Regions from separate parts of the Burkholderia sp. YHN3-13 genome, predicted to be linked through region 3. Evidence: riboswitches for the same ligand, from Rfam matches in the RefSeq annotation. Region 3 holds a riboswitch; each other region holds the start of a gene.
The links. Region 3 has a riboswitch for cobalamin ahead of AC0KUR_RS30930 (FecCD family ABC transporter permease). Riboswitches for the same ligand answer to the same signal wherever they lie in the genome.
Positions count from the first base shown of each region.

Region 1: another riboswitch for cobalamin. It lies ahead of cobG (precorrin-3B synthase); the one in region 3 lies ahead of AC0KUR_RS30930 (FecCD family ABC transporter permease).
Region 2: another riboswitch for cobalamin. It lies ahead of AC0KUR_RS14460 (TonB-dependent receptor domain-containing protein); the one in region 3 lies ahead of AC0KUR_RS30930 (FecCD family ABC transporter permease).
Region 4: another riboswitch for cobalamin. It lies ahead of cobW (cobalamin biosynthesis protein CobW); the one in region 3 lies ahead of AC0KUR_RS30930 (FecCD family ABC transporter permease).

Region 1 is NZ_JBVVNQ010000008.1:47,665-54,887, reverse strand. Features, by position in the region: gene AC0KUR_RS19350 (precorrin-8X methylmutase) at 1-221, opposite strand, end outside; gene cobG (precorrin-3B synthase) at 214-1,578, opposite strand; cobalamin riboswitch at 1,686-1,876, opposite strand; gene cbiE (precorrin-6y C5,15-methyltransferase (decarboxylating) subunit CbiE) at 2,199-3,479, shown strand; gene AC0KUR_RS19335 (cobalt-precorrin-5B (C(1))-methyltransferase) at 3,479-4,567, shown strand; gene AC0KUR_RS19330 (cobalt-precorrin-6A reductase) at 4,564-5,295, shown strand; gene cobM (precorrin-4 C(11)-methyltransferase) at 5,339-6,067, shown strand; gene AC0KUR_RS19320 (MFS transporter) at 6,094-7,223, opposite strand, start outside.
Region 2 is NZ_JBVVNQ010000005.1:101,408-108,630, forward strand. Features, by position in the region: gene AC0KUR_RS14450 (threo-3-hydroxy-L-aspartate ammonia-lyase) at 1-257, shown strand, start outside; gene AC0KUR_RS14455 (hypothetical protein) at 386-634, shown strand; cobalamin riboswitch at 1,051-1,243, shown strand; gene AC0KUR_RS14460 (TonB-dependent receptor domain-containing protein) at 1,459-3,387, shown strand; gene AC0KUR_RS14465 (TetR/AcrR family transcriptional regulator) at 3,518-4,090, shown strand; gene AC0KUR_RS14470 (alpha/beta hydrolase) at 4,113-5,108, shown strand; gene AC0KUR_RS14475 (DUF6331 family protein) at 5,116-5,523, shown strand; gene AC0KUR_RS14480 (LysE family translocator) at 5,520-6,152, opposite strand; gene AC0KUR_RS14485 (Lrp/AsnC family transcriptional regulator) at 6,267-6,728, shown strand; gene AC0KUR_RS14490 (collagen-like triple helix repeat-containing protein) at 6,849-7,223, opposite strand, start outside.
Region 3 is NZ_JBVVNQ010000019.1:79,191-86,413, reverse strand. Features, by position in the region: RNA gene ssrS (6S RNA) at 1-39, opposite strand, end outside; gene AC0KUR_RS30940 (cell division protein ZapA) at 121-435, opposite strand; gene AC0KUR_RS30935 (ATPase) at 432-782, opposite strand; cobalamin riboswitch at 937-1,188, shown strand; gene AC0KUR_RS30930 (FecCD family ABC transporter permease) at 1,348-2,346, shown strand; gene AC0KUR_RS30925 (ABC transporter ATP-binding protein) at 2,343-3,158, shown strand; gene cobT (nicotinate-nucleotide--dimethylbenzimidazole phosphoribosyltransferase) at 3,220-4,275, shown strand; gene AC0KUR_RS30915 (adenosylcobinamide-GDP ribazoletransferase) at 4,265-5,041, shown strand; gene cobC (alpha-ribazole phosphatase) at 5,026-5,610, shown strand; gene AC0KUR_RS30905 (cobalamin-binding protein) at 5,638-6,555, opposite strand; gene cobD (threonine-phosphate decarboxylase CobD) at 6,552-7,223, opposite strand, start outside.
Region 4 is NZ_JBVVNQ010000008.1:70,742-77,964, reverse strand. Features, by position in the region: gene cobO (cob(I)yrinic acid a,c-diamide adenosyltransferase) at 1-143, opposite strand, end outside; gene AC0KUR_RS19450 (cobalamin biosynthesis protein) at 178-555, opposite strand; gene cobA (uroporphyrinogen-III C-methyltransferase) at 552-1,361, opposite strand; cobalamin riboswitch at 1,472-1,707, opposite strand; cobalamin riboswitch at 1,822-2,087, shown strand; gene cobW (cobalamin biosynthesis protein CobW) at 2,417-3,505, shown strand; gene cobN (cobaltochelatase subunit CobN) at 3,512-7,223, shown strand, end outside.

The DNA of each region.
Region 1 (7,223 bases), on a different contig from region 3:
CACAGGATCGGCGCGCCGGCCGCGAGCGCGGTGCGGCCGGCCGTGCCGGCGCCAGCCGAAAAGCGCAGGTCGTAGACGACGTCGACCATCCCGCACGCATGGATCACGCGCACCGCGAGTTTCTCGAGGTCGGGCGGAACGCGCGACAGGTCGGCCTCGGCGCGGATCGTCGCGAACGACTGGCGGTAGATTTCCTGCCCGTCGCGAATGTAGTCAAGCATCGGTGGTGTCCTGGCTGTGCCGCGCGTCCGTCAAACGGGCCGCGGCCTGGTCAATCGTCAGATGGCGCGCGAGCGGGGCGCCAAGGCCCGCGGCCGCGTCGCGCCGGTAAAGGTCGTAGTGCGCGGGCGCCACCGCGACGAGCGTGTGCGCCGCGGGATGCGGCAGCGCGCAGTGGCGCTCGCAGCCGGTCAGGTGCACGTCGACCGGATGGCCGATGCGCGCGGCGAGGGCGAGCGCGTCGTGTTTCGTGTCGGCCCGCGCTTTCGCGCAGCCCGTGCTGCCGGTGCAGGCGACGAGGGTCGCCAGCGGGTCGGACGATGCGCAGACGAGGCCGAGCGACGCCAGTGCCGCCAACGTGGCCGGGGCGCGTTCGTTCGGCACGCCGTGGAGAAACACGCCTTGCCACGGCGTCATCGACAACGTGCCGTCGCCGTCGGCTTCGGCCAGCGCGGCGAGCCGTTCCAGTTGTGTCGCGTCGAGCCGCCCGAGCACGCATTGCGCGCCGACGCTGCAGCATGCCGCATCGCGCGACGCGCGCATGCCGAAACGCAGCGCCGGGTCGGTGCGCGTGCGCCGCCAGCCGGCGAGCGCGGGATCGGCCGTGAGCGGGAAGGGCAGGTAGTGCTGCGCGCGTGCGAGCAACGCGCATTCGCCGGCGGTCGCGAGCACGGCGCGCATCCGCGTGACGTCGGCCGGCGCGAGATCGAGGAACGCGAGCAGCAGTGCGCGAACCAGTGCGACGGCCTGATCGGGCGACACGTCGACCGATGCGGGCCGGTCGTCCCGCGCGGCCGGCGGGCAGCCGGCCAGCCCGGCCGCGACGCGTACCGCGCCGTCCGCGCGGCGCCAGGCGGCCAGCCAGATGTCGTGCGGGTGATCGAGCGCCGCAACCGCTTCGCCGCCGTCGAGCTGGATCGAGAATTTCGGCGACAGCTCGCCGCGGCGCGGCTCGCCGGCCAGCATGTCGAGCAGCGGCATCGCGAGCGCGCGGCTGTCGACGAGCGCGGCGGGATCGTGCCCGGCGAGCGGGCTGAGCAGGAGGTTGCGGACGTCGTCGCTCGCGGCGAGCGCGGCCGTCTCGTCGACCGCGCCTGCGGCTGCGTCGACGCGCGGGCCGAGCCCCGCCTCGAGCAATGCGCGCGTCAGCGCATCGGCGGCGCTGTCGCGAATGCCGCGCAGCTGGAGATTCGCGCGATTGGTCGCGTCGATCGCGCCGGAGCCGTACGCGCGGGCGGCGGCGGCAATCGCACGCGCCTGGCGCGCATCGAGCCGGCCGCCCGGCAGCTTGACCCGGCACAGCCCGCCATCGGCGGCCGCGACCACGCGCACGAGCCCCGGGCAGGCCGACGGGCGCACGACGGGCGACGCAGGAATCGAATCGGGGGCGGAACTCAACGGGATACCGGGACAGTGTCGCGCCGCGGCCAACGCATCGGTACACCCCGCCCGACGCCGACTGGCACGCACGCACTTTCTGGCCGGCAGGTCTCCTGGCTGACAGGTCGGCGCCGGCTCCCGGCCTTCCCGGTGAAACCAGTGGCATGAGGGGGAGATCGGCTCGCTGTCTACAGTTGCGGGGGCAGCCACAGCGGCGCGCGGCGCGCCCTGTGTTCCCTCTTCGGCCCCGAAGGGCACCGGCGAACGAACGGCCGTAGGATACCCGATTTCGGCACCGGCCCGACATCGGCCATGTGCGTCGCAACCGTGTCGCAGCATGGCTGCGACGACCTGCGCGCGGCAGCGCGGATGGTACGATTGGCGGCTCGGCACTGGATCGGCGACACGCCGGTGTCCGCGACGATGAAACTGGGCGGGGCCAGCTGTTCGCCATGCGGATCGCGCGGGCCTGGCCGACACCGCTGGCGCGTCCCGCGCCGGGCAGTCGGCGCCGACGGCAATCGCCGGATCGACGCGCGGCGGCGCAACGGCCGCGCATCGCAACACACTGGATGAAATCGAACGATGGGGAAGGGTGCATGACGGCGTGGCTGACGGTAGTGGGCATCGGCGACGACGGTTACGCGGGGCTCGGGCGCAATGCGCGACGCGCGCTGCTCGGCGCGACGCGCGTGGTCGGCGCGAAGCGGCATCTCGACATGCTGCCCGCGCGGTTGCCGGCCGCGCGCGAAGCGTGGCCGTCGCCGTTCGATCTCGCGGGCGTGCTCGCGCGGCGCGGCTCGCCCGTCTGCGTGCTCGCGAGCGGTGACCCGATGCTGTTCGGCGTCGGCGCGACGCTCGCGCGCCAGCTTTCTCCCGACGAATGGCGCGTGCTGCCCGCGCCGTCGTCGCTGTCCCTCGCGGCCGCACGCCTCGGCTGGGCGCTGCAGGACGTCGGCGCGGTGTCGCTCGTCGGCCGTCCGCTCGCGACGCTCGCGCGTCATCTGCTGCCGGGCCGGCGCCTGTTCGTGCTGAGCGCCGACGGCCGCACGCCGGCCGCCGTCGCGGCCGAACTCGCCGCACGCGGCTTCGGGCCGACGCGCATCAGCGTGTTCGAACATCTGGGCGGCCCGCTCGAACGGCGCGTCGACGGCCTCGCGCAGGACTGGAAAGTCACCGAAACGGCCGCGCTCAATCTCGTCGCGCTCGACTGCCGGGCCGGCCCCGACGCGCCGCGCCGCGCGCTCACGCCGGGCCTGCCCGACGATGCATACCGCCACGACGGCCAGCTCACCAAGCGCGACTTGCGCGCGATGACGCTCGGGCGCCTCGCGCCCGCACCCGGCGAGCTGCTGTGGGACGTCGGCGCGGGCAGTGGCTCGATCGGCATCGAATGGATGCGTGCGCATCCATCCTGCCAGGCGATCGCGGTCGAGGCGCATGCGGAACGGCAGCGCTTCATCGAACACAACCGCGACGCACTCGGCGTGCCGGGCCTGCAGCTCGTCGCGGGCCGCGCGCCCGACGCGCTGGCAGGACTCGCCACGCCCGACGCGATCTTCATCGGCGGCGGTGCGACGGCGCCCGGCGTGCTCGACGCGTGCTGGGCCGCGCTGAAACCCGGCGGCCGGCTCGTCGCGAATGCGGTCACGCTGCAGGGCGAGATGGCGCTCGCCGCGTGGCGCGACGCGCACGGCGGCACGCTCACGCGCGTGTCGCTCGCGCATGCGGAACCGCTCGGCCGCTTCGACACGTGGCGCCAGCCGCTGCCCGTCACGCTGTACGACGTGCGCAAGCCCGACGCGGCCGACAGGGTCGAGGCGGCCGATGCGATCGACATAGCCGGCGCATCGAACCCGGCGAACGCAACGGACGCGTGATGCGCGACGAAACCCCCGAACAGCCCGCGCCGCTGCGGTTCGGCTACACGACCGGCAGCTGCGCGACCGCGACGTCGCTCGCGGCCGCGCGGCTGCTGCTCGCGGGCCGGGCGGACGACGCGGTCGAGATCGTGCTGCCGAAAGGGCAGCGCGTGATGATGCGGCTCGAGTTCTGCCGCCTCACGGCCGACGGCGCGGAAGCCGGCACGATCAAGGATGCCGGCGACGATCCGGACGTCACGCACGGCGCGCTGATCTTCGCGCGTGTCGCGCTCGCGGCCGCGGCCGGCGTGCGCTTTCACGCGGGGCCGGGCGTCGGCACGGTCACGCGCGCGGGGCTGACGCTGCCGGTCGGCGAACCGGCGATCAACCCGGTGCCGCGCCAGATGATGACGACGCATCTGGAGGCCCTCGCAGCCGAGCACGGCTACGCAGGCGGCTTCGACGTGACGATCGGCGTCGAGGGCGGCGAGGCGCTCGCGCTGAAGACGATGAACCCGCGCCTCGGCATCGTCGGCGGGCTGTCGATCCTCGGCACGACGGGCATCGTGCGGCCGTTCTCGTGTTCGGCCTATATCGCATCGATCCACCAGGGGATCGATGTCGCGCGCGCCAACGGCATCGCGCATATCGCCGCGTGCACGGGCAACGCGAGCGAGGACGCGATGCGCGCACACTACGGCCTGCCCGACATGGCGCTGATCGAGATGGGCGATTTCGCGGGCGCGGTGCTCAAGCACCTGCGCCGCGCACCGGTCGCGCGGTTGTCGATGTGCGGCGGATTCGGCAAGCTCAGCAAGCTCGCGGCGGGCCATCTCGACCTGCACAGCCGCCATTCGAGCATCGACCTGCCGCTGCTCGCGCAATGGGCGGCAGAAGCCGGCGCGAGCGAGGCGCTGCAGGCCGCGATGCGCGCCGCGAACACGAGCCAGGAAGCGCTGAAGCTCGCCCTGGCCGACGGCGTGCCGCTCGGCGATCTCGTCTGCGCGCAGGCGCTGCGGGTCGCACGCGACATCGTGCCGCCGTCGGTCGCCGTCGAGATGTTCGCGATCGACCGGCAGGGCCGCTTCGTCGGGGAAGCGCGATGAGCATGCGCATCCTGCTGCTCGGCGGCACCGGCGACGCGCTGAAGATCGCACGCGCGCTCGGCCCGCATCACGTCTACAGCCTGGCCGGTCTCGGCAAGGTGCCGGACGACCTGCGCTGCGACGTGCGCGTCGGCGGCTTCGGCGGGGCCGCCGGCCTGGCCGCGTATCTTCGCGACGCCGAGATCAGCCTCGTGATCGACGCCACGCATCCGTATGCCGCGCAAATCAGCGCGAACGCCGCTGCCGCGACGCGCGACGCGGGCGTACCGCTATGGGCGCTGCGCCGCGCGCCCTGGACGCCGCAACCGGGCGACGACTGGCGGATGGTCGACGACTGGGCCGGCATCGAGGCCGCGCTCGCGCCGTTCAGGCGGCCGCTGTTCACGCTCGGCCGCGAACCGCTCGCGCACCTCGATACGATCCCGCCGCACCAGTTCTGGCTCGTGCGCTGCCTCGACGCGCATCCCGGCAATGCGCATGCGCAGGTCATCGCCGCGCGCGGGCCGTTCACGCTCGACGGCGAACGTGCGCTGTTCGCGCTGACGGACATCGACGTCGTCGTCAGCAAGAACAGTGGCGGAGCGGCCACCGAGGCCAAGCTCGATGTCGCGCGCGAACGCAGGGTGCCGGTCGTGATGCTGCGCCGGCCGTCGCTGCCCGATGCCGACCGGGCGTTCGATTCGGTCGCGGCACTGCTCGACGCACTCGATCCGGCCGCGCGCGTTTGACGCCGCGCAGCGGATCATCCAACGTATTGACGGAGAATTTTCGATGACGGTGTATTTCATCGGCGCGGGGCCCGGCGACCCCGAGCTGATCACGGTGAAGGGCCAGCGCCTCGTGCGCACGTGCCCGGTGATCCTGTATGCGGGCTCGCTGGTGCCCGCGGCCGTGCTCGACGGTCATCGCGCGGAGCAGGTCGTCAACACGGCCGAGCTCGACCTCGACGCGATCGTCGCGCTGCTCGCGGACGCGCATGCGCAAGGGCGGGACGTCGCACGCGTGCATTCGGGCGACCCGTCGCTGTACGGCGCGATCGGCGAGCAGATCCGCCGGCTGAAGGCGCTCGGGATTCCGTACGAAATCGTGCCGGGCGTGACGGCGACGGCCGCGTGCGCGGCGACGCTCGGCGTCGAGCTGACGTTGCCCGGCGTCGCGCAGACGGTGATCCTCACGCGCTTCGCGGGCAAGACCACGATGCCGGAAGGCGAGGCGCTCGGTTCGCTCGCCGCGCACCGCGCGACGCTCGCGATCCATCTCGGCGTGCGCCATCTCGCGCGCATCGTCGACGAAGTGCTGCCGCACTACGGCGCGGATTGCCCGGTCGCGGTGATCTATCGCGCGAGCTGGCCCGACGAGGAGCGCGTGACCGGCACGCTGGCGGACATCGTCGACAAGGTGCGCGGCACGCAGATCGAGCGCACCGCATTGATCCTGATCGGGCGCGTGCTCGATGCCGACGGGTTCGCGGATTCGACGCTGTACGCGAGCGCGGGCTGATCACGCCGGCCCGGCGGACGGGCCGCTCAGGCCTGCGCCGTCTGCCGCGCCAGCCGCGGCGCAAACCCGGCCGCCAGCGCGAACAGCGCGACACACAGGCACGCCATCGCGATCCACGCGGGCGTCAGGTCCGCGAGATGCTGGCGCACGAGCCCGGCCGCGAACGGGAACAACCCGGCGACCAGATAGCCGACACCCTGCACGAACCCTGTCAGCGATGCAGCGTCGGCCGGCGTTGCCGCATGGTCGACCGTGACGATCAGCGACAGCGGAAACAACGCGCCGATCCCCGCGCCGAGCAGCAGCGCGGCCGGCAGCGCGAACGCGTCGGGTGCGGCCAGCATCGCCAGCAACCCCGCGAACAGCGACGCGATCGCCGCATGCAGCGCGGGCCGGCGATCGGGCAGGCGGTCGATCGTTGCCGAGATCGTCAGCCCCGCGATAACTTCCGCGAGCGTCACGCCGCCGAGCAGGCTGCCGGCCGCCGTCGGCGACCAGCCGAGCCGCATGTAATACGGCGGCAGCCAAGCGAGCACGAGCGTGTAGGCGCCCGTCGCGATCCCGAAGAACAGCGCGAGCCGCCACGCACGCGCCGAACGCGACGGTCGTGCATTCGACGTCGAGACCGGCCCGGCGGCGAAGCCGTCGCCGCCGCGGCTGGCGAGCGGCCATGCGAGCGCGGCCACCGCGGCCGGCAGCGCCCAGCCGGCCAGCGCGGCGAGCCAGCCCCAGCGCGCCGCGGCGAACGGCGCGACCACGCTCGCCAGCACCGCGCCGCCCATGATCGACGTCGAATAGACGCCCATCGCGCCGCCGATGCGCGTCGCGAAATGCGCCTTCACGAAACCGGGCAGCAGCGCCTGCACCGTCGCGATCCCGACGCCCGCGCAGCAGGCGCTCGCGAGCAGCAGCCACGCGTGCCGCGCGCCGATGCGCGATGCGCAGGCCAGCCCGATCAGCGCGACGCCGAGCCAGACACCGCCCGCGATGCCGGTGACGCGCTGCAGGCGCCGCGCGCCCAGTGCGCCGAGCCCCATCAGCAGGATCGGAATCGTCGTCAGCAGGCTGGCCGCGCCGTCGCCGATACCGGTCGTGCGCTGGATCATGTCGAGCAGCGGGCCGACCGCGGCGAGCACGGGACGCAGGTTCAGCCCGA
Region 2 (7,223 bases), on a different contig from region 3:
ACCTCGGCAACCTGACGTTCCCGATCCTCCGCCGCGACGTCGACGACATCCTGACCGCGACCGACGCGGAGCTGATCGACTGCATGCGCTTCTTCGCCACCCGTATGAAGATTGTCGTCGAGCCGACCGGCTGCCTGGCGTTCGCCGCCGCGCGACGGATGAAGGACGCGCTGCAGGGCAAGCGCGTGGGCGTCGTGATCAGCGGCGGCAACGTCGATCTCGAGAACTTCTGCGCACTGGTGTCGACGCCGGCCTGAGCGTCGCGGCGCACATGAACATCCTGTCATCCGTGCGCCATGGCACCTTCACGACGCGTTAAGTTTCGCGCCCTAGACTGATGACGTTGCCCGCAGTCAGTCGCGCAGTCAGTCGTGAAGGAGCCACCATGAACACGCACGCGATCGTCGCCGCCGCCCTGGCGGTCGCCTCCCTTCCGGCGTTCGCCCAACCGGGCGCGACGTCATCCGGTTTCCCCGCCGCATCGCCGCACGACGTCGTCGCGCAGGCGATGCACCGCTCGCCCGGCGCGTTGCCGCACGCCGGCTTCGTGCTCGCGAAGATCGATCAGAACAATACGCCGCCCGATCGGGGCGGCGACCCGGGCGGCCGCGCGCACGCCGGCACGCACATGTAACGGCGCGCGCCGGGCGCCGCTGCCGCGCCCGGCCCCGCCGGCAATCAGAACGCCGGCAGCGACGGATCGCGTGCGGCGAGGATGTCGTCGGTGCGGGCTGTTCCGCGATCTGCAGCTGTTCGGCTGGCCGATCGTGCAACCGCGGCGACCGACCGGCATGCGGCTCGGCGATCCGCGCCGCGACAACGCTGTGCCGCTGCCCGGGCTGCTCAACGCGCCGGCTGACGTCGACCGGACAACCTACGGTTTCGCGTTCGATACGACGCGGCTCGCATGCCGCTTGCTCCTCCCGATTCATCAGACGAGAAACGCGACACCAACACACAAGCGAAAGGATTCGGAAAGCGCTTGCCGGAGAATGACGTTTTTTCGCACCCTCGCGCGGCGCGGCAATTGACGTGCGGGAGCGCACGCCATTACCCTTGCGCGCTGATGGTTCCCAGCGATGGGATCAAAAGGGAACGCAGGACGGGCAACGACTCGAATCTGCGGCTGCCCCCGCAACTGTGAGCGGCGAATCCGTGCCACTGCGCGCCACTGGGAAACCGGGAAGGTCCGCACGGATGACGACCCGCGAGCCAGGAGACCTGCCATCGACCCGAGGTCCAGCAGCCGCACCGGGCGGGGTGTCCCGATGCGCAAGCGCCGCCGTTGGCGGTCGCCCGTTGCATGGACGACCCGACCTCAGGATCCGTCAGATGTCCTTCGTTCCCGAATCCGCTTCCCTGCCGGAAGCGTCGCGTCGACACGCCGTCGGCATGCGCAACCTGCCCGCCCTTCGCTCGCGACCGCCCTACGCGCCACACGCTTTCTCTCGCTGTCTGATGAACCTTCGTTACCTGCTCGCCACATCCGCCGCCACCGCGCTGCTCACCCCGCTCGCCCATGCCGCCGGCGATACCGCGCTCCAGCCGCCCGCCCAGCCCGCGGAAGGCGCCGATCTGCCGACGATCAGCGTGACCGACACGCGGCACCTGCCCGAATCGTTCGACCGGCGCTATGCGTCGACGCAGGTGCTTACGCGAGAAGATCTCGACCGGCTGTCGTCGACCGACCCGAGCATCACGCAGGCGCTCGCGACGCTGCCGGGCGTGACCGTCTCGCAGAGCGGCGGCCCCGGCTCGTCCGCGTCGGTCAGCATCCGCGGCTCGTCGGCCAGCCAGGTCGCCGTGTTCATCGACGGGATCCGGATCGGCTCGCCGACCACCGGCATCGCGCCGTGGGCCGACCTGCCGACCGACGCGTTCGAACGCGTGGAAGTGATTTCGGGCCCGGCCGCCGCATCGTTCGGCAGCAACGCGATGGGCGGCGTCGTGCAGCTCTTCACGCGCCGCGCCGCCAACCGGCCGAACCAGACCACCGTGTCGTTCGGCGGCGGATCGAACAAGACGTTCGACACGCAGTTCCGCACGTCGGGCACCCTGCCGTCGACAGGGCCGCTGGCCGCGCTCGGCGGTGTCACCTACTCGCTGGGGCTGCACGACTACAACACGGCCGGCATCGATGCGACGCGGCCCTTCTTCTACGGTCACGAAGCCGGCCGCAATCCGTATCACGCGCAGGATCTCGATGCGCGGCTCGGCTATGCGCGCGACAACTGGTCGATCTCGACGTTCGCGCTGTATCACCGCTCCGACCTGTCCTACGACAACAGCGGCTATGCGAATCGCGAGCTCGATCACCAGCTGACGACCGGCATCGCATTTCATCTCGACATCACGCCCGATACGCAGTTCGACCAGTCGTTCGGTTATGCGAACGACCGCCAGTTCATCTACGCGGACAACCCGGCCCTCGCGACCGACCAGATCAATTCGCAGCGCATCAGCACGTCGACGTCGCTGACCCATCAGGCGCACGGGTTCCGCCTGTTCGGCCTGCCGCTGTCGGGCGAAACGAAGCTCGCCTACGATTTCACGCGCGAACAGGCATTCCTGCCGATCGACGCGCCCGGCGGCATACCGACGCGCAACGACTCGGCGTTTTCGCTGCATCAGTCGGCCACGCTCGGCAGCGTGACGCTGTTCCTCGCGGGGCGTCGCGAGATCATCGCCGGGCAAGGCGTGAACACCGGCAACGCCGCGCTGTCGTGGGCGATCACGCCGGTCTACACCGCGCGCGTGTCGTACGGCAACGCATTCCGCCTGCCGAGTTTCAACGACCTGTACTACCCCGGCTACGGCAATCCGAACCTCAGCCCGGAACGCAGCACGTCGGTCGAGGCCGCGCTCGACGCGAACACGTCGTACGGCACGTTCTCGGCGGCGGTCTACGACACGCACGTCAACAACCTGATCGCGTACAACCCGGCAACGTTCTCGCCGATGAACATCGGCCGCTCGCACATCCGCGGCATCGACCTGTCGTACAAGGGGACGATCGGCCGCTCGACGCCGGTGAGTCTGGCCGTCGGCCTCCTGAATCCGCAGGACGAGACCAACCAGACCTGGCTCAACCGCCGGCCGCGCCAGACGGTCAGCCTCAGCGTCGACCACACGTGGGACGAACTGAAGCTCCACGCGCTGAGCACGGGCGCATCGCTGCTCTACGGCGGCACGACGTTCGACGATCCGGCCAACACGACGTATCTGCCGTCGTACCTGACGGTGAGCCTGCGCGCGTCGTACCGGATCAATTCGCACCTGACGGTGTCGGCGTCGCTGTCGAACCTGTTCGACCGGCAATACATGACCGCGTACGGCTACAACACGCTCGGCCGCACCGCGTTCGGCAAGGTCACCTACACGTTCTGACGACCGGTCGCCCCGGCGCCTGCGTCGCGGGCGCCGGGGCGGATCGGCGTGGCCGGCGGCGTACGGGAAATTGACTTCGCGGCAAAAACTAATAGAATTAGTTTTTTGACTAATTTCCATAGTATTCGTCATGACGCGTGCCGGCATTACCGTAGACAAACTCGTCGAAGCCGGCGCACGGCTCGCCGACGAAACCGGCTTCGAGCCGCTCACCGGCGCGGCGCTCGCGCGGCATTTCGGCGTCAAGCTGGCCAGCCTGTATTCCCATGTCCCGAGTTTCGACGATCTCAAGAGCCGGATCGCGCTGTTCGCGCTGCAGGAGCTGGCCGATCGCGCCGCCGATGCGCTGGCCGGCCGCACCGGCAAGGATGCGCTGACCGCGCTCGCGAACGTCTATCGCGACTATGCGCGCGCACACCCCGGTCGCTTTGCGGCCGCGCGCCATCCGGTGAGCCCCGAGCGCGCCGCCGAAAGCGCGGGCGGGCGGCTCGTCAGGATGACCTCGGCCGTGCTGCGCAGCTACGACCTGCCGGAAGCCGAGCTGGCCCATGCGATCCGCCTGCTCGGCGGCTTCTTCATGGGCTACGTGACGCTCGAAGGCGCCGGCGGTTTCTCGCACGGCACACCGGATTCCGACGCATCGTGGTCGCGCAGCCTCGATGCGCTCGACGTGATGCTGCGCCACTGGCCTTCAGCCGCATGACGGGCCTGATGGAATTCAAGCGATGAACGACAAACCCGATGGCGTCGTGCTGCCGAGCCGCGTCGTGCCCTTCCCCACCTCGATCAGCGACGAAGCGCGAGCCGCGTTGCAACGCCTGGTCGGCGACGACGGCGTGCCGCTGAATGCGCTGCACGTGATGCCCGCGCCGGACGATGTCGACGCGTGGATGCGCGTGAAGGCGGCCGCCGACGCGCATTACACGGCCGCGGTCGGGCAACTGGCTGGCCATCTGCGTTCGAGCGTCGAGACGATCCGGGCCGGCGATGCGGACCTGCACGTCGCGACGCCCGAAGCGGCCGCTTCCGACGAATGCGCGTACATCGACCTGCACGGCGGCGCGCTGATCGTCGGCGGCGCCGCCGCATGCCGCGCCGGCGCGCAGATGCATGCCGACCGCCTGGGCGTTCGCTGCTACGGCGTCGATTACCGCATGCCGCCCGAACATCCGTATCCGGCCGCGCTCGACGATTGCATCGCGGCCTATGCGTTCGTGCTGGCGCGCCACGCGCCGGAAAACATCGTCATCGGCGGCCGCTCGGCCGGCGGCAATCTCGCGGCCGCGATGGTGCTGCGTGCCCGCGACGAAGGCTTGCCGCTGCCGGCCGCGCTCGTCCTGCTGTCGCCGGAAGCCGATCTGACCGAATCCGGCGACAGCTTCGAGACCAACCGGCTCGTCGACGTCGTGCTGCCGGCGTCGCTGATGCCGAACAACCTGCTCTACGCGAACGGCGCCGATCTCGCGCATCCGTATCTGTCGCCGCTGTTCGGCGATTTCTCGGCCGGCTTCCCGCCGACGTTCATCCAGAGCGGTACGCGCGACCTGTTCCTGTCGAACGCGGTTCGCCTGCACCGCGCGTTGCGGCGCGCGCAAGTGCCGACCGAACTGCATGTGTTCGAAGGCATGCCGCACGGCGGGTTCATGGGCGCGCCGGAGGATATCGAACTCACCCGGGAGATCGCACGCTTCATGCATGCCCATTTCCGGGCCCTGAATTGAGCCGGCGATGAACGGAAAACCGCACAAGGACGACATCAGCATCGGCAAGGATCGCTGGATCGAAGTCGGCGATCTGGCGGGCGGCCAGGGGCGCGTGGTCGAAATCGACCCGTATCTGACCGCGGTCATGCCGTTGCTCGATGCGCTGGAGACGAACTGCGTCGCCGGATGCTGCGGCATCGACGCGTTCGGTTTCTGGCCGGACGAAATCGCCACGGCGCTCGACCGGTGGCCGCCCGATGCGCCGGCTCGGCTCGCCGACGATCTGTTGTCGGTCCAGCGTGCGATCGACGCGTTGCCGGCCGATGTCGCCGTCAGCACGCGCATGAACCAGTACTTTCGGAAAACGGTGATGCTCGAACTGCTCGCCCATATCCGGACGACGATCGACGCCATCCGGTCGAACGACGCCTAGATCATCGCGCGCGCGCCTGCGACCAGTTGGACCGCGCCGAATACCGCGATGACGGCCGCCGATACGCGCGACAGCCCGTGCATGAACGCGAGCGACAGCTTCGTGCGCAGCGCGGCGGTCGCGCTGCTCAGGCACAGCCACCACGCGGCGGAGCCGACGAACACACCGGCGACCATCCACGCCACGGCAGGCCCGACCGAGCTGCCGGGCGTGCCCGACAGCGGGCCGAGCGCCGCGAAAATCCCGACGAACGACAGGATCGTCATCGGGTTCGATAGCGTGAGGCCGAACGTCGTCAGGAAATCCCGCAGCACGGTCGTGCGCGGCAGGTCGCGCTGCAGCGCCGCCTCGGCCGGCGGCTGACGCAAGATGGTCCACGCGAGCCAGACGAGAAATGCGCCGCCGCCGATTTTCAGGCCGACGGTCAGCATCGGGAACGCGGTAACGATGCCTGCGATGCCCAGCGCGCCGAGCAGGCCGTAGATCGCATCGGCGCACGCGGCGCCGATGCCCGTCGCGAACCCCGCCCGAAAACCCCGGCTCAAGCTGCGCTGAATGCACAGCATGCCGATCGGGCCGACCGGCACCGCGATCGACAGCCCCATCACGACGGACTTGATGAACAGCATCGCCTGCTCCTTGTGGCATCCACGGGTTGAACAGGCATCGTAGGGAAAGTCCGGTCACCGCTGAATGCGGTTTTTAAGGAAAAATGGCAGCTCTACCTTAAAAACTCCGCCGCGATGGACGATCTGGACTGGAAGGTACTGTCGCTGCTGCAGGCCAACGGCCGCATCAGCTATACGGAACTGGCGCGCCAGGTACACCTGTCGGTGCCGGCGGTGACGGAGCGCGTGAAGCGCCTCGAATCGGCCGGCGTCATCGAGGGTTATACGGCGCGGATCAATCCGGCCGCGGCCGGCTATCCGGTGAGCGCGCTGATCGGCATCACGGTGCCGCAGCCGGCGAAAGCGAAGTTCCTCAAGCTGCTGGAGACGATTCCCGAAGTCGTCGAGTGCCATCACGTGACGGGCGCGGATTCGTATGTGATGCGGCTCGTCGCGATCGGCATGACCCATCTCGAACAATTGATCGAACGCATCAACCTGTACGGCGAAACGCGCACGTCGATCATGATGTCGACGCCGCTGCCGGCGCGCGGGCTCGCACGACCGCCATCGAAGCTCGGTGACACGCGCGGATGATGCGTCGATCAGGGTCAGACGACCGGCCGCGCGTCGAACGCCATCGACCGGTCACGCGTGGCGCCAGCCGGCCCGTCAATGACAGGCCGGCTGTCCGCCGCCGCGATCGACGCACACCGGCTACTTGCCGGCCAGGCCGCCAAGCAGGCCTCCGACCAGCGACGTCACCGGCGCAAGCGGATTGGCGAGACCACCCGCCGGTGTGCCGGTCGCGGGACCATCGTGCACGGTCGCCGGGATGCCGCCGACCACGCTCGTCACCAGCCCGGAGATCGGCACCGCACCGTTCGCGCCGCCCGGATTCACGAGGCCGCCCACGTTGGTAACCGTGTTGCCGACCGCCCGGACAAGGGTGCCGACGCCGCCGACGAGCGGCTGAGGCGACGCGGCGCTCACCTTCCATCCGGCCGACGTGACCGCCGCGCCGACCTGCCCGAGCAGGCCGGCCACCGGCTGCCCGAGGCCGGTGGCGGTGCCGACCTGCTGCGTGAGCTG
Region 3 (7,223 bases):
TCAAGGAATATATGACCTTGGCGAACCAGGCAGGGAAGCTGACTGAACTGTGATTCGATGCGCCAATTTGACCACCGTTGACCGCCGAGATCAAGGGGAATCGACGCATCGTTTGAAACGTTACTGCGTCTCGTGCTGTGCGAGCACCGCGCCGAGCTGTTCGTTCATCTGGTGCATTGTACGACGGATTTCCTCCGCCGGAAATGCTTCACCGTGCCGCACGCTCGTTTGCAGCCGCAGCAATTCCGATGCGAGCGACAGCGCCGCCATCACCGCAATGCGATCGGTGCCGCGTACCGAACTGTTCGAGCGGATTTTCGACATTTCGGCGTCGACGCGCGCGACGGCCTCGAGCAGTGCCGCTTCGGTCTCGGCCGAACAGGCGAGCCGATAGGCCTGACCGAGAATCGAGACTTCGATCTGCTTGGTGCTCATGCATGTTCTCCGTGGCTGGCCGCGTCATCGCCATCCGGGCGTGCCTGCGCATCCAGCAGGTCGAGCTGGTTGTCGGCTTGCTCCGCGCTTTTCGAGCGCGGCAGCTTTTCGAGAATCGCGTTCAGTTTCACCTGGGCGTCGTCGATCTTTGCCGACAGCGTGTCGCGCTCGGCCGCGAGCGCATTGCGTTCGTCGCGCAGTGCCGCGAGTTCCGCGCGGACCGTGTCCGCTTCCGCGCGCAATTGCGCGACCTGCTCCTCGAGCGCGAGCCGTTCCGCGTGATAGCGCTTGTTCAGCGAAATCAGACGGCCAATATTTTGAGATAAGGTTTCGAGTTCGTTGAGCATTTGCTGCGTCCTCTAAAGACCCAGCATTTTAGCGCGGAATAACGCGCAATCCGACATCTGTAACGTTTCCAGTCGTAACACCCCGGCTTCTTGCCGCGAATCGGTGCTTCCCGTGCGTGTCCGGATGCTTCCTTGACGCTCGCGCGACCGGCTCCTAAACTGGCGCCGCCTCGGTGCTCGCGCGTGGCACGCGCGGTTAAACGGGAAGCAGGGCGTGCGCTCCGGGAGCGTGCCAACCTGCGCTGCCCCCGCAACGGTAAGCGGCCGCGTCCGTCGACGCAGGCCGGCTCGGGCGCGTTTTGCGTGCAGGTGTCGCACGCGGGCGCGGGCCACTGCGCGTGAAACGCGCGGGAAGGCGAGCCGGACCGCCGCCAGCCCGGATACCGGCCGAGACGGGAAGCCCGCACGGGTTTCATGACGCGCGGCCTGCGGGGAGGCGGGGCGCGCAACGCTTCACGGAATGTTCTTCGATGCTGACCCCAATCGTCCGCGCGGCGTCCCCGTCACGTCCGGCCGGCCACCTCGAGCGGATGCGCCGCGCATCATGCGCGCGGCCGTGCACGGCATGAGCGCCGCGCGCGCCGCCGCGATCTGGGCCGCGCTGGCCGCCGTGGTCGCGCTGCTGTTCGTCGCGTCGCTGTCGATCGGCAGCGTGCCGATGTCGCCGTGGCAGGCGCTCGCGTCGTTCGTCCCGCATGGCGGCGACGCGCTGTTCGCCGAGATCGTCCGCACGCTGCGTCTGCCGCGCGCGCTCGCCGGCTTCGCGTGCGGCGCGCTGCTCGCGCTGGCCGGCGCGCTGTTACAGGTGTTGCTGCGCAACCCGCTTGCGGAACCGTACGTGCTCGGCGTGTCCGGCGGCGCGGCCGGCTTCGCGCTCGTCGCGATGATTGCCGGCGGCGCATGGTGGCTCGTCGACGCGTCGGCATTCGCCGGTTCGCTCGTCTCGGTCGCGCTCGTGCTCGGTCTCGCGCGCCGCGCGTTGTGGCGCGGCGATTCGCGCGACGCGTCGCCGCGCCTGCTGCTCACCGGCGTCGTGATCGCGGCCGGGTGGGGCGCGCTCGTCACGCTGTTGCTGTCGCTCGCTCCCGATGCGCGGCTGCGCGGCATCATCTTCTGGCTCACGGGCGACCTGAACGGCGTGACGGCGCCCTGGTTCGCATGGGGGGCGCTGTTGCTGGCCGCATGCGTCGCGCTGCCGGCCGCGCCGCAACTGAACGTGCTGCTGCGCGGCGACGCGACCGCGCAGGCGCTCGGCGTGCCCGTCGCGCGCCTGCGCGTGCGGATCTATCTCGTCGCGTCGCTGGCGGCCGCGGCCGCGGTGACGACGGCCGGCACGATCGGCTTCGTCGGCCTCGTCGTGCCGCATGCGCTGCGGCTCGCGTTCGGCAACGACCAGCGGATGCTGCTGCCGGCCGCGATGCTCGCGGGCGGCGGCGGCGTGATGGCGGCCGACCTGCTCGCGCGCACCGCGATCGCGCCCGCGCAGTTGCCGGTCGGCGTGATGACCGCGTTGATCGGCGTGCCGGTGTTCCTGTGGATGTTGTTGAGGAGGCCGATGCGATGACGGATGCCGCACTGCACGCGGGCGGCGGCGAGCTGCGCTGCATGGCCGTCGACCTGACGCTGAAGGCCGGCGCGCGCACGTTGCTCGACGGGTTCACGCAGGCGTTTCGGCCCGGCGAGATCTGGTGCGTCGCGGGGCCGAACGGCGCCGGCAAGACGACGCTGCTCGCGACGCTCGCGGGGTTGCAGCCGCCGGCCGGCGGACAGGTCGAGATCGACGGCCGGCCGCTGGTCGCGTGGCCGCCCGGGCCCCTCGCGCAGCGTCGCGCGCTGATGCCGCAGCAGCTGCACGACGCGTTCAGCGCGACGGTGCTCGACACGGTGCTGCTTCACCGCTATCCGTATCTCGGCGGCTGGGGCTGGGAGCGCGACGGCGATCGCGCGGCCGCGTACGACGCACTCGCGACGTTCGATCTGACCGCACTCGCGTCGCGCGATGTATTGTCGCTGTCGGGCGGCGAGCGGCAGCGGGTCGCGCTGGCCGCGACGCTGTGCCAGGATGCGCCGCTGATGCTGCTCGACGAACCGCTCGCGCATCTCGACCTGCATCACCAGATCGACTGCCTGACCGCGCTGGGCGCATGGCTCGACCGGGGCCCGCGCACGGTGCTGTTTTCGTGCCACGACCTGAATCTCGCGCGGCGTTTCGCGACGCACGCGTTGCTGCTCGACGGCCGCGGCCGCGCGTCGGCCGGCCCCGTGCACGACGTGCTGACGCCCGAACGCGCGAGCGACGCGTTCGGCTATCCGCTCGTGCTGATCCGCGAGAACGGCCGCGATGCGTTGCTGCCGGCATGGCCTGCGCGACCATGACCTTTCCTTTTCCGATTCCTCCGATGCGCGGCGCGTGCCGCGCCAACGACACGGCTTCCCGATGACGACTTCGACCCCCTTCCCGCCCGCGATCGCGCCGCTCGACGACGCGCTGCGCACGCGCCTGCAGCATGTGATCGACCACAAGACCAAGCCGCCGGGCAGCCTCGGCCAGCTCGAGGCGCTCGCGCTGCAGATCGGCCTGATCCAGCATACCGAGCGACCGGTCGTGCAGCGCCCCGTGACGATCGTGTTCGCCGGCGATCACGGGATCGCCGCCGAGGGTGTCAGCCCTTATCCGCAGGCGGTGACCGCGCAGATGGTCGCGAATTTCCTGGCCGGCGGCGCGGCGATCAACGCGTTCTCGGGCGTCGCGCAGAGCGCGCTCGAGATCGTCGATGCGGGCGTCGCGTCGCCGTTGCCGCTGTCGGACCGGCTGGTGTCGCTGCCGGTCGCGCGCGGCACGCGCAACTTCGCGGCGGAGCCGGCGATGTCGCGCGACGAGGCGATGACGGCGCTCTCCGCCGGCGCGGCGCGCGTGCGCCTGCATGCATCGCTCGGCACGAACGTGATCGGCTTCGGCGAGATGGGGATCGCGAACACGTCGTCGGCCGCGTGCCTGATGAGCCGCCTCCTCGACGTGCCGGTCGACGCATGCGTCGGACGCGGCACGGGCCTCGACGACCAGGGGCTCGCGCACAAGCGCGCGGTGCTCGGCCGTGCGCTCGTCAAGCATTCGCATGCGATCGCGCCGCTCGACGTGCTCGCGACGTTCGGCGGTTTCGAGATCGCGATGATGACGGGCGCGTATCTCGCGGCCGCGAGCGAGCGTATGACGATTCTCGTCGACGGCTTCATCGCGACGGCCGCGCTGCTCGTCGCCGAACGCATCGTGCCCGGCGTGCGCGACTACTGCGTGTTCTCGCATACGTCGAACGAGGCCGGCCACCGGCGCATGCTCGAGCATTTCGGCGCGAAGCCGCTGCTCGCGCTCGACCTGCGGCTCGGCGAAGGCACGGGGGCGGCGCTCGCGCTGCCGCTCGTGCGCGCGGCGGCGGCGTTCCTCAGCGAGATGGCGAGCTTCGAGTCGGCCGGCGTCGACAATCGTGACGCCTGATCGCGTGCGCGGCGTGCGGGCCGAACTGCGCTACTTCTTCGTCGCGCTCGGCTATTTCACGCGCGTGCCGGTGCCGCGTTCGATCGGCTACGCGGCCGGCGATCTCGACCAGGCCGCGCGTTATTTCCCGCTCGTCGGCGCGTGCGTCGGCGCGTGGGGCGCGCTCGTCTATCTCGCCGCGCTGCGGGTGCTGCCCCCGTCGATCGCGGTCGGGCTGTCGATGGCGGCAACCCTGCTTGCGACCGGCGCGTTCCACGAGGACGGCCTCGCCGACAGTTGCGATGCGTTCGGCGGCGGCTATACGCGCGACGACGTGCTGCGCATCATGCACGACTCGCGGATCGGCACGTTCGGCGCGGTCGCGCTCGTGATCACGCTCGGCCTGAAATGGCAGGCGCTTGCGTCGATGCTGCCGCTGCGCGCCGCATGGACGATGATCGCCGCGCATGCGGCGAGCCGCGCGGCGGCCGTGAGCCTGCTGATGACGCTCGACTACGTGCGGCCCGAAGGCAAGGCGAAGCCGGTCGCGCAGCGGATGGGCGGTCGCGCGGCGTGCGTCGCGGCGGTATTCGGATTGCCCTGGCTGTTCTGGCCCGACTGGCGCATGGGCGTTGCCGTGTGCGCGGCGCTCGTGCTCGTGCGCGCATGGGCAGCCCGCTATTTCGTGAAGCGGATCGGCGGTTATACGGGCGACTGTCTCGGCTTCGCGCAGCAACTGTGCGAACTGGCGATCTATCTCGTGGTGCTCGGATGGACGTCGTCCTGATCCGTCATCCGGCCGTCGATATCGAGCCGGGCATCTGCTACGGGCGCAGCGACGTGCCGCTCGCCGCGCCTGCCGACGCCGGCGCGCGGGCCGTGCGTGCGCATCTGTCGGCGCTCGGCGCGCCGTTGCCCCGACAGGTCTGGACGAGCCCGTTGACGCGCTGCGTATCGGTTGCCGAGCGGCTCGCGCAGGTGTTCGACGTGCCGCTGCGGTGCGATGCCGACTGGCAGGAGATGGATTTCGGCGCATGGGAAATGCAGCGCTGGGACGATATCGATCGCGCGGCGCTCGATGCATGGGCGGCCGACCTGATGCATGCGTGTGCGCACGGCGGCGAAAGTGTCGCGCGGCTCGTCGAACGGGTGGCACGGCGGGCCGATGCGCTTGCGCGGTTCGACGAACCGCAATGGGTCGTCACGCATGCGGGCGTGATCCGCGCGTTCGCGTCTCACGTATTGCGGGTCCCCCTCGAGACGCTGCTGTCGCGGCCGGTGCCGACGGGCGGAGGTGTCTGGCTGCGGGCGGACCACGGCGCGCGAGCATGGGAAGTCATGCACTGGAGCGCATAGGCGCGCAATGCGCCGGCGGCGCGTGACTCAGCGCGCCGGCCGCCGCGCACGCGCGGCATCGAGATCCTCGCACAGCGCGGCCGCGCCCTGTGCGATCCGCGGCGACGGCCGCGTCAGCAGATCGCCGTCGATCGCGAACAGGTTGTTGCGCGTCACGGCCGTCAGCGCGGGCCACGCGCGCCAGCGCGCCAGGCTCGGCAGCGGTTCGTTCGAACGGGTCGCGCCGGCGCTCGTCGTCACGATCGCTTCCGGATTGGCCGCGAGCACGGCCTCGTCGGTGACGGTCGGTGCGAGCGGCTTGAGCGATGCGAACACGTTGCGGCCGCCGCATAGCTCGATCACCTCGTTGATCAGGTGTGTGCCGTTGAGCGTCGTCAGCGGCCGGTCCCAGACCTGGAAGAACATCGTGACGGGCGCGCGCGCCGCGTAGCGTGTGCGCAGTGCCGCGATGTCGCGCGTATAGGCGGCCGCGGCGACATCGGCCGCCGGCTGCGTGCCGAGCAGCGTGCCGAGCCTGCGCAGCGACGACGACACGTCGTCGAGATGCTTCGGTTCACTGAAGAACAGCGGGATATGCAGCGCACGCAGCGCGTCGGTCTGCCGCTCGGCGTTGCCGTGCCGCCAGACGACGATCAGGTCGGGTTTGAGCGCGGCGATCCGTTCGAGGTCGAGCGCCTTGTTGTCGCCGACGCGCGGCACCGCCTGCGCGGCGGGCGGATAGTCGCTGTACGTGACGGTGCCGACGAGCTTCGCCCCGCCGCCGGCCGCGTAGACGAGTTCGGTCGCGTGCGGCGCGAGGCTGATCACGCGTTGCGCGGCGGCCGGCAGCGTCACGGTGTTGCCGGCATCGTCGCGTGTGGAGACATCGGCTCGGACGAGCGGCGCGTGCGCAAGCGCGGCCAGCATCGCGACCGGCGCCCATCGGCGACATTTGCGCGGACTCATGCGGAGGCCTGTTGCAGCAGCGGCACGCAGTGCGCGAGCGCGTCGCCGAGGCGCCGCCATTCGGCTTCGCTGCCCGGCAGGCCGACGCGTAGGCTCGACGGTGCCGGGAAGTGCCGCGTCCAGATGCCATGCGCCGCGAGCGCCGCGTGCAGTGCCGCGGCGCGCGGGTCGTCGGTCCAGCTGAAGAGCGGCGTTGCACGAACCGCGAAGCCGTGTGCGCGCAGCAGCGCGGCCAGTCGTTCGCCGTCGGCCGCGAGCCGTTCGCGGGCGGCAGCCTGCCACGCGCGATCGTCGAACGCCGCGGTCACGGCATGACGTGCAGGACCGCCGACCGTCCACGCGCCTAGCATGTCGCGCAGCGCGGCGATCCGTTCCGGGCACGCGAGCACGAAGCCCGCGCGGATGCCGGCGAGCCCGTAGAACTTGCCGACCGAGCGCAGCACGACGAGCCCCGGGCGATCGACCTGCGGCGCGAGCGATTGCGACGCACCCGTATCGGCGAACGCCTCGTCGACGATCAGCGTGCCGCCGCGTGCCGCCAGTTGCGCATGCCAGCCGAGCAGGCGCTCCGCCGGCACGAATTCGGCGGTCGGATTGTTCGGATTCCCGACCATGACGTGGCGCAGCGTTGCCGGCAGCGTATCGGTGCCGATGTCGAGCGGCACGAC
Region 4 (7,223 bases), on a different contig from region 3:
AACGCGGCCGTGCTCTTGCCCTTGCCGTTGCCGGTATTGACGATCAGCAGGCCCTTTTCCAGGGTGGCGGCGGCCTGCTTCTTCTCGTGGCCGGCGCGGCGGCGTTCGGTCATCCGCTGATGGGATTCGGCATCGGTCTTCATCGGAAATCGTCCTGTCGAAAGCGAAACAAAGGGTTCAGAGCGGGCCGGCGAGGGCAACCGTCACGCCGTCCCGGATGGATTTGGGGCCCAGCAGCCGGCCATGCGGCGCCGCGAGCTGCGCGCAGGGTTCGGCCACGCCCGCCACCCCGAAGCGCGCCAGCGCGGCGTCCGACGGGCCGCTCGCGGCCAGTTCGGGACGGCTCGCCAGCTGCGCCGCGTCGAACGCGACGAGCGGCCAGCCGCGGCGCGCGCACAGCACGCGCAGCGCCCGCGCACACGCCTTGTCGGCGAGCGTCGCGACGAGCGCCGGTTCGGCGGCCGGGTAACGCGCCAGCGCCGCCCGGATCGCGGCATCGAGCTGCGCGGCCGTGACGCCCGCGCGAAAACCGATGCCGAGCGCGACGCGCATCATGCGCGGCCGCCGAGCGCCGCACGCACGGCCGGGTCGTCGGCAAGCGCCGCGACGCGGCCGATCACGACGATGGCCGGTGAACCGATGCCGGTTGCGCCGACGCGTTCGACGAGCGTGTCGAGCGTCGCGAGGACCTGCCGCTGCTCGGGGCGGGTCGCATGCTCGATCGCCGCGCACGGCGTATCGCCGGGCAGGCCGCCGCCGCGCAGCGCGGCGGTGATCGCGTCGAGCCGGCGGATGCCCATGTAGATCACGATCGTCATGCGCGTGGCCGCCAGCGCGCGCCAGTCGGGCTCGTCGGCGCCCGCGCCGTGGCCCGTGACGAAGATCACGCCCTGTGCGGCGCCGCGCTGCGTGACCGGGATGCCGAGCGCGGCCGGCGCGGCAATGCCTGCGGTGATGCCGTTCACGATCTCGACCGCAAAACCCGCCGCGCCCAGCGCGGCCAGTTCCTCGCCGCCGCGGCCGAACACGAACGGATCGCCGCCCTTGAGCCGCGCGACGCTGCGGCCCGCCCGCAAGTGCGCGAGCATCGCGGCGACGATCGCTTCCTGCGGCGTCGACGCATGGCCGCCGCGCTTGCCGACGTGCTCGACCTGCGCGTCGGCGCGTGCATGGCGCAGCACGTCGGGATTCACGAGATCGTCGACGAGCAGCACGTCGGCCGCGCCGATCGCACGCACGGCCTTGAGCGTCAGCAGGTCGGCGTCGCCGGGGCCGGCGCCGATGAGCCACGCGCGGCTCATCGCACGCGGCACGGCACGCACCGTGTCGAAACAGTGGAAAGGAACAGGCGGGCGGCACATCGGCGGCCGGCGGGCAGGCAGTGCATGACGGATCGGACGAAGCCCGCGCGGACGCGGGCGGAATGCGCACCCCATCCGTCCCCCGCGGATCGGGCGTTCGGCGAGCATCGGGCTCGCCCCTTGCGTCGGCCGGTATCCGGGCTGGCCGCTTGCCAGGCCGCAGCCTTCCCGCCCGCTGAAGGGCAGTGGCATCGCGGGCGGCCTGGGCGCGTGCGCGGGGAGCGCGTCGCGCGGGCGGCGTACCGTTGCGGGGACAGCACAGGCCGGGCGGTCGTCCGCCTCCTGTTTCCCGTTTAACTGCATGCGCGGAATGCGCATGCGAGCACCGAACGCGGCGCATACGATAGCACAGCGGTTCGCCCGCGCGAACCGGCCACGGCCGGCCTCCGGCACGGTGCGCCGGCGGTGCGCAACGCAGTCCGGCGCCCCGTGCCGCCTTGACGCTCCCGGCCCCGCCGCCTACACTCGCACGCGTTTTGGTGCTCGCGCGTGCCGCTCCGGCGCGCGCAGTTAAACGGGAAACAGGGAGCCTGCCTGCACCGCAGTCGAGCCAACCTGTGCTGCCCTCGCAACGGTAAGCGAACGTGTCGCGCGCGAGCGCGATGCAGCGCCGCTTCGCCGCCTGCCGCGAGCAGGCGGACGACCGCCACTGGATGCCGCGCGCATCCGGGAAGGCGAAGCGGCGTGTTCGCCAGCCCGGATACCGGCCTAAACGTTGGGGTTCAGCGCCGCGGGGAGGCGGCGCATCGTCCACGGCCGCAGCAGGCCCGACGCCCGGGGTGTTCCGCTTCCTCCGCCGATCTGCCCCCCGCGCGAACGCGCCGGGCCGGGACGGCGAACGGCAGGCGGCGCGGGCAGGGCCGGCGGCAGCCGTGTTGGCATTCACGATGTCGACCGTTCGCAAGGAAGCACCATGTCCGATTCGTTGTTCCGCCCGTCGCGCGGTTGTTCGCGCGGATCGCGCGGCGGTCTGCCTGCGCGTCGCCCGATGAATGGCCTCGCCGCCGCCAACGCGACGATCCCGTCCTGATTCCCTCTTCGACACCGGACCTACCATGACCCTACGCAAGCTTCCCGTCACGATCGTCACGGGCTTTCTCGGCAGCGGCAAGACGACGCTGATGCGCCACATCCTGCAGCACGCCGCGGGCCGCCGCATCGCGGTGATCGTCAACGAATTCGGCGAGCTCGGCATCGACGGCGAGATCCTCAAGGGCTGCGGCATCGGCTGCGAGGACGCCGACGGCGCGCAGGGCGAAGCGTCGGGCCAGCTGTACGAACTCGCGAACGGCTGCCTGTGCTGCACCGTGCAGGAAGAGTTCTACCCGGTGATGGAGGCGCTCGTCGAACGGCGCGCGGACATCGACCACGTGCTGATCGAGACATCGGGCCTCGCGCTGCCGAAGCCGCTCGTGCAGGCGTTCAACTGGCCGACGATCCGCAACAGCTTCACGGTCGACGCGGTCGTGACCGTGGTCGACGGGCCGGCCGCCGCGAGCGGCCAGTTCGCGGAAAACCCGCAGGCCGTCGACGCGCAGCGCCGCGCCGATCCGAATCTCGACCACGAATCGCCGCTGCACGAACTGTTCGCCGATCAGCTGTCGTCGGCCGATCTGGTGATCGTGAACAAGGCCGATCTGGTCGGCGACGCGGAATTCGCCCGGATCGAAACCGCGATCCGCGACGAGATCCCGCCGCAGGTGAAGATCGTTCGCGCGACGCGCGGCGAGCTCGATCTCGCGATGCTGCTCGGCCTCGAATCGGCATCGGAAGAAACGATCCACCTGCGTCACGATCATCACGGCTCGGCCGACGACGGTGATCACGATCACCATCACGACGATTTCGACTCGGTGGTCGTGTCCGGCGACGCCGGCACGCGCGAGGCGACGATCGCCGCGCTGCAGCGCGTGGTCGAAGCGCACACGATCTACCGCGCGAAAGGGTTCGCCGCGCTGCCCGGCGCGCCGATGCGGCTCGTGATCCAGGGCGTCGGCCGCCGCTTCGACAGCTATTTCGACCGACGCTGGCAGGACGGCGAAACGCGCGCGAGCCGCTTCGTGCTGATCGGCGAGGATCTCGACGCGGCCGCGCTGCAACGCGCGTTCGACGCCGCGTGCGCGGCCGAGCCGCAACAGGCGTAACGCACGATGCATCTGCTGCGCACCACGCCGGGCGGCTTCGTCGACGATACGCAGGGCGTCGTCCGGATCGACCAGCAGCCGGCCGACATCGTGATCCTGAGTTCGGCCGACACGACGCTGTCGCTGCTCGCGAGTGTCGTGCCGCGGTTGCCGGCCGGGTTCCCGAGCGTGCGGCTCGCGAACGTCACGTTCCTGCGGCAGCCGGCGTCCGTCGATTTCTACGTCGATGACGTGCTGCGTCATGCGAAGACGGTCGTGATCGATCATCTCGGCGGCGAAGCGTACTGGCCGTACGGGATCGAGCAGGCCGTGTCGCTCGCGTCGAAGCGCGGGCAGCAGCTCGCGATGTTCTCGGGCGACCTGCAGGAAGATCCGAACCTCGTCGCGAAGAGCACCGTCACGCCGGCGCTGTGCCGGCTGTGGTGGCGCTATCTGCGCGAGGGCGGCGTGCACAATGCCGACGCGCTGCTGCGCAGCATCGCGTTCCATACGCTCGGTTTCGGCGCCGAACCCGAGCCGCCGCGCCCGCTGCCGGCCGCCGCGCTGTATCACCCGGCGCGCGACCGCGCGAGCGTCGACGACTGGCGGCCGCGCTGGACGCCCGGCGCGCCCGTCGTCGCGATCCTGTTCTATCGCGCGCACTGGCAGGCCGCGAACACGGCCGTGTTCGACGCGCTGGCCGACGCACTGATCGCCGAGGGGCTGAATCCGTTGCCGATCGCGGTGACGTCGCTGAAGGATGCGGTGAGCCGCGAAGTCATCACGCAACTTTGCGACACGCACGGCGTCGCGCTCGTATTGAACACGACCGCGTTCGCGGCCGGCGCGATCGACAGCCCCGAACACGACGTGCTCGCCGGCGACGCACCGGTGCTGCAGGTGATCCTGTCCGGCGGCAACCGCGACGCGTGGGTGGCCGACAACCAGGGCCTGCATGCGCGCGACATCGCGATGCATATCGCGCTGCCCGAAGTCGACGGGCGCATCGTCACGCGTGCGGTGAGCTTCAAGGGGCTCGCGTATCGCTGCCCGCATACCGAGGTCGACGTCGTGCGCTATCAGCCGGACGCCGAGCGGATCGCGTTCGTCGCGGCGCTCGCGCGCGGCTGGTGCCGGCTGCGCACGCTCGACAACGCCGACAAGCGCATTGCGCTGATTCTCGCGAACTACCCGCAAAGCGAAGGGCGGATCGGCAACGGCGTGGGGCTCGACACGCCGGCATCCGCGCTGCGCGTGCTCGCGGCGCTGCGCGACGCGGGCTACACGCTGGCCGACCTGCCGCCCGATGGAGACGCGCTGATCGCGCGCCTCACCGAAGGCGTGACCAACGACGCGGCCGTGCATGCATTGCGACCCGCGTTCCAGAGCTTCCCGCTGGCCGACTACATCGCGCGCTTCGCGCGGCTGCCGGCCGCCGTGCGCGACGCGCTGAACCAGCGCTGGGGGCCGCCCGAAGCCGACCCGACGCTGCGCCATGGACGTTTCACGATCGCCGGCTGGCGCGCCGGCAACGTGTTCGTCGGCATCCAGCCGTCGCGTTCGCGCGGCGAGAACGACTACGCGAGCTATCACGATGCGGATCTCGTGCCGCCGCACGCGTATCTCGCGTTCTATTTCTGGCTGCGCGATGCGTATCGCATCGACGCGGTCATCCACCTCGGCAAGCACGGCAACCTCGAATGGCTGCCGGGCAAGAGCGTCGCGTTGTCCGACGCGTGCTGGCCCGACCTGACGCTCGGGCCGTTGCCGCATCTCTATCCGTTCATCGTCAACGATCCGGGCGAGGGCAGCCAGGCGAAGCGCCGCGCGCAGGCCGTGATTATCGATCACTTGATGCCGCCGCTCACGCGCGCGGAAAACTACGGACCGCTGCAGGATCTCGAGCGGCAGGTCGACGAATACTACGAAGCGCTGATGGTCGACGCGCGGCGCGCGAAGCTGCTGCGCAAGACGATCCTCGCGACGATCGCCGAGCATCGCCTGCACGACGAGCTGAGCGTGTCGCCGCCGCGCGATGCGGGCGACGAGGATGCGCTGCTCACGCGCGTCGACGCGTGGCTGTGCGAACTGAAGGAAGCGCAGATTCGCGACGGGCTGCACGTGTTCGGCGCATCGCCGGCCGCTCGCCAGCGCCGCGACACGCTGCTCGCGCTCGCGCGTTTTCCGGTCGGCGATGGCAAGGGCGCGCGGGCGGGGCTGATCGGCGCGCTGGCGCGCGATCTCGCGCTCGGCGACGACTTCGATCCGCTGTCGGCGGACTGGGCCGCGCCGTGGGTCGGCCCACGCCCGGCGATCCTGCAGGCGCTCGACGCATCGCCGTGGCGCCACGCGGGCGATACGCGCGAGCGCCTCGAATGGCTCGCGCAACAATGGCTGGACGGGCTGTGCGCGGCCGACGGCGGAAACACGGGTGCCGACGCGACGCCGCCCGGCGAATGGCCCCACACGCTCGCGGTGCTCGGGCGCGTTCGCGCGACGCTGCTGCCCGCGCTCGACGCGTGCGGCGGCGAGGAAATGCGCCAGCTGCTGCGCGGGCTCGACGGCCGTTTCGTGCCGCCGGGGCCGAGCGGTTCGCCGTCGCGCGGCCGCCCCGACGTGCTGCCCACCGGACGCAACTTCTACTCGGTCGACACGCGGGCGGTGCCGACGCAGGCCGCGTGGTCGCTCGGCCTGAAATCCGCGCAGCAACTGATCGAGCGCCATCTGCAGGATCACGGCGACTATCCGCGCGCGATCGGCCTGTCGGTATGGGGCACGGCGACGATGCGCACGGGCGGCGACGACATCGCGCAGGCATTCGCGCTGCTCGGCGTCCGGCCGAAATGGGCGCACGGCAGCCATCGCGTGACCGACTTCGAGATCCTGCCGATCGAGATCTTCGACCGGCCGCGCATCGACGTGACGCTGCGCGTGTCCGGCTTCTTCCGCGACGCGTTCCCGAACCTGATGCACCTGTTCGACGCGGCCGTGCAGGCCGTCGCCGCGCTCGACGAGCCCGAGGAACTGAACCCGATCCGCACGCGCGTCGAGCGCGAGCGCGCGAAATGGATCGCGCAAGGGGTGACGCCCGACGAAGCGCGGCGCCGCGCCGGCTGGCGCGTGTTCGGCGCACGGCCGGGCAGCTACGGCGCGGGCTTGCAGGACCTGATCGACCAGCGCCGCTGGCAGACCGACGCCGATCTCGCCGATGCGTATCGCCAGTGGGGCGGCCACGCGTATGCGCAGAACAGTGCCGGCGACGCGGCGGCCGACGTCTTCGGCGAGCGGCTCGCGACGATCGACGTCGTCGTGCAGAACCAGGACAGCCGCGAGCACGACATCCTCGATTCGAACGACTACTACCAGTTCCAGGGCGGGATGACGGCGGCCGTGCGGCACTTGTCCGGGCAGCAGCCGAGCATCTACCACGGCGACCATGCGAACCCGGTCGCGCCGACGATGCGCACGCTGCGCGAGGAAATCGCGCGCGTGATCCGCTCGCGCGTCGTCAACCCGAAATGGCTCGACGGCGTGAAGCGTCACGGCTACAAGGGCGCGGCCGAGATGGCCGCGACCGTCGACTACCTGTACGGTTATGACGCGACCGCGCGCGTGCTGTCCGACCACCAGTACGCGCTCGTCGCCGACGCGTACCTGTTCGACGACGCCACCCGCGCATTTCTCGAACGGCACAACCCGAAGGCGCTGCACGGCATCTGCGAACGCTTCGTCGAGGCGA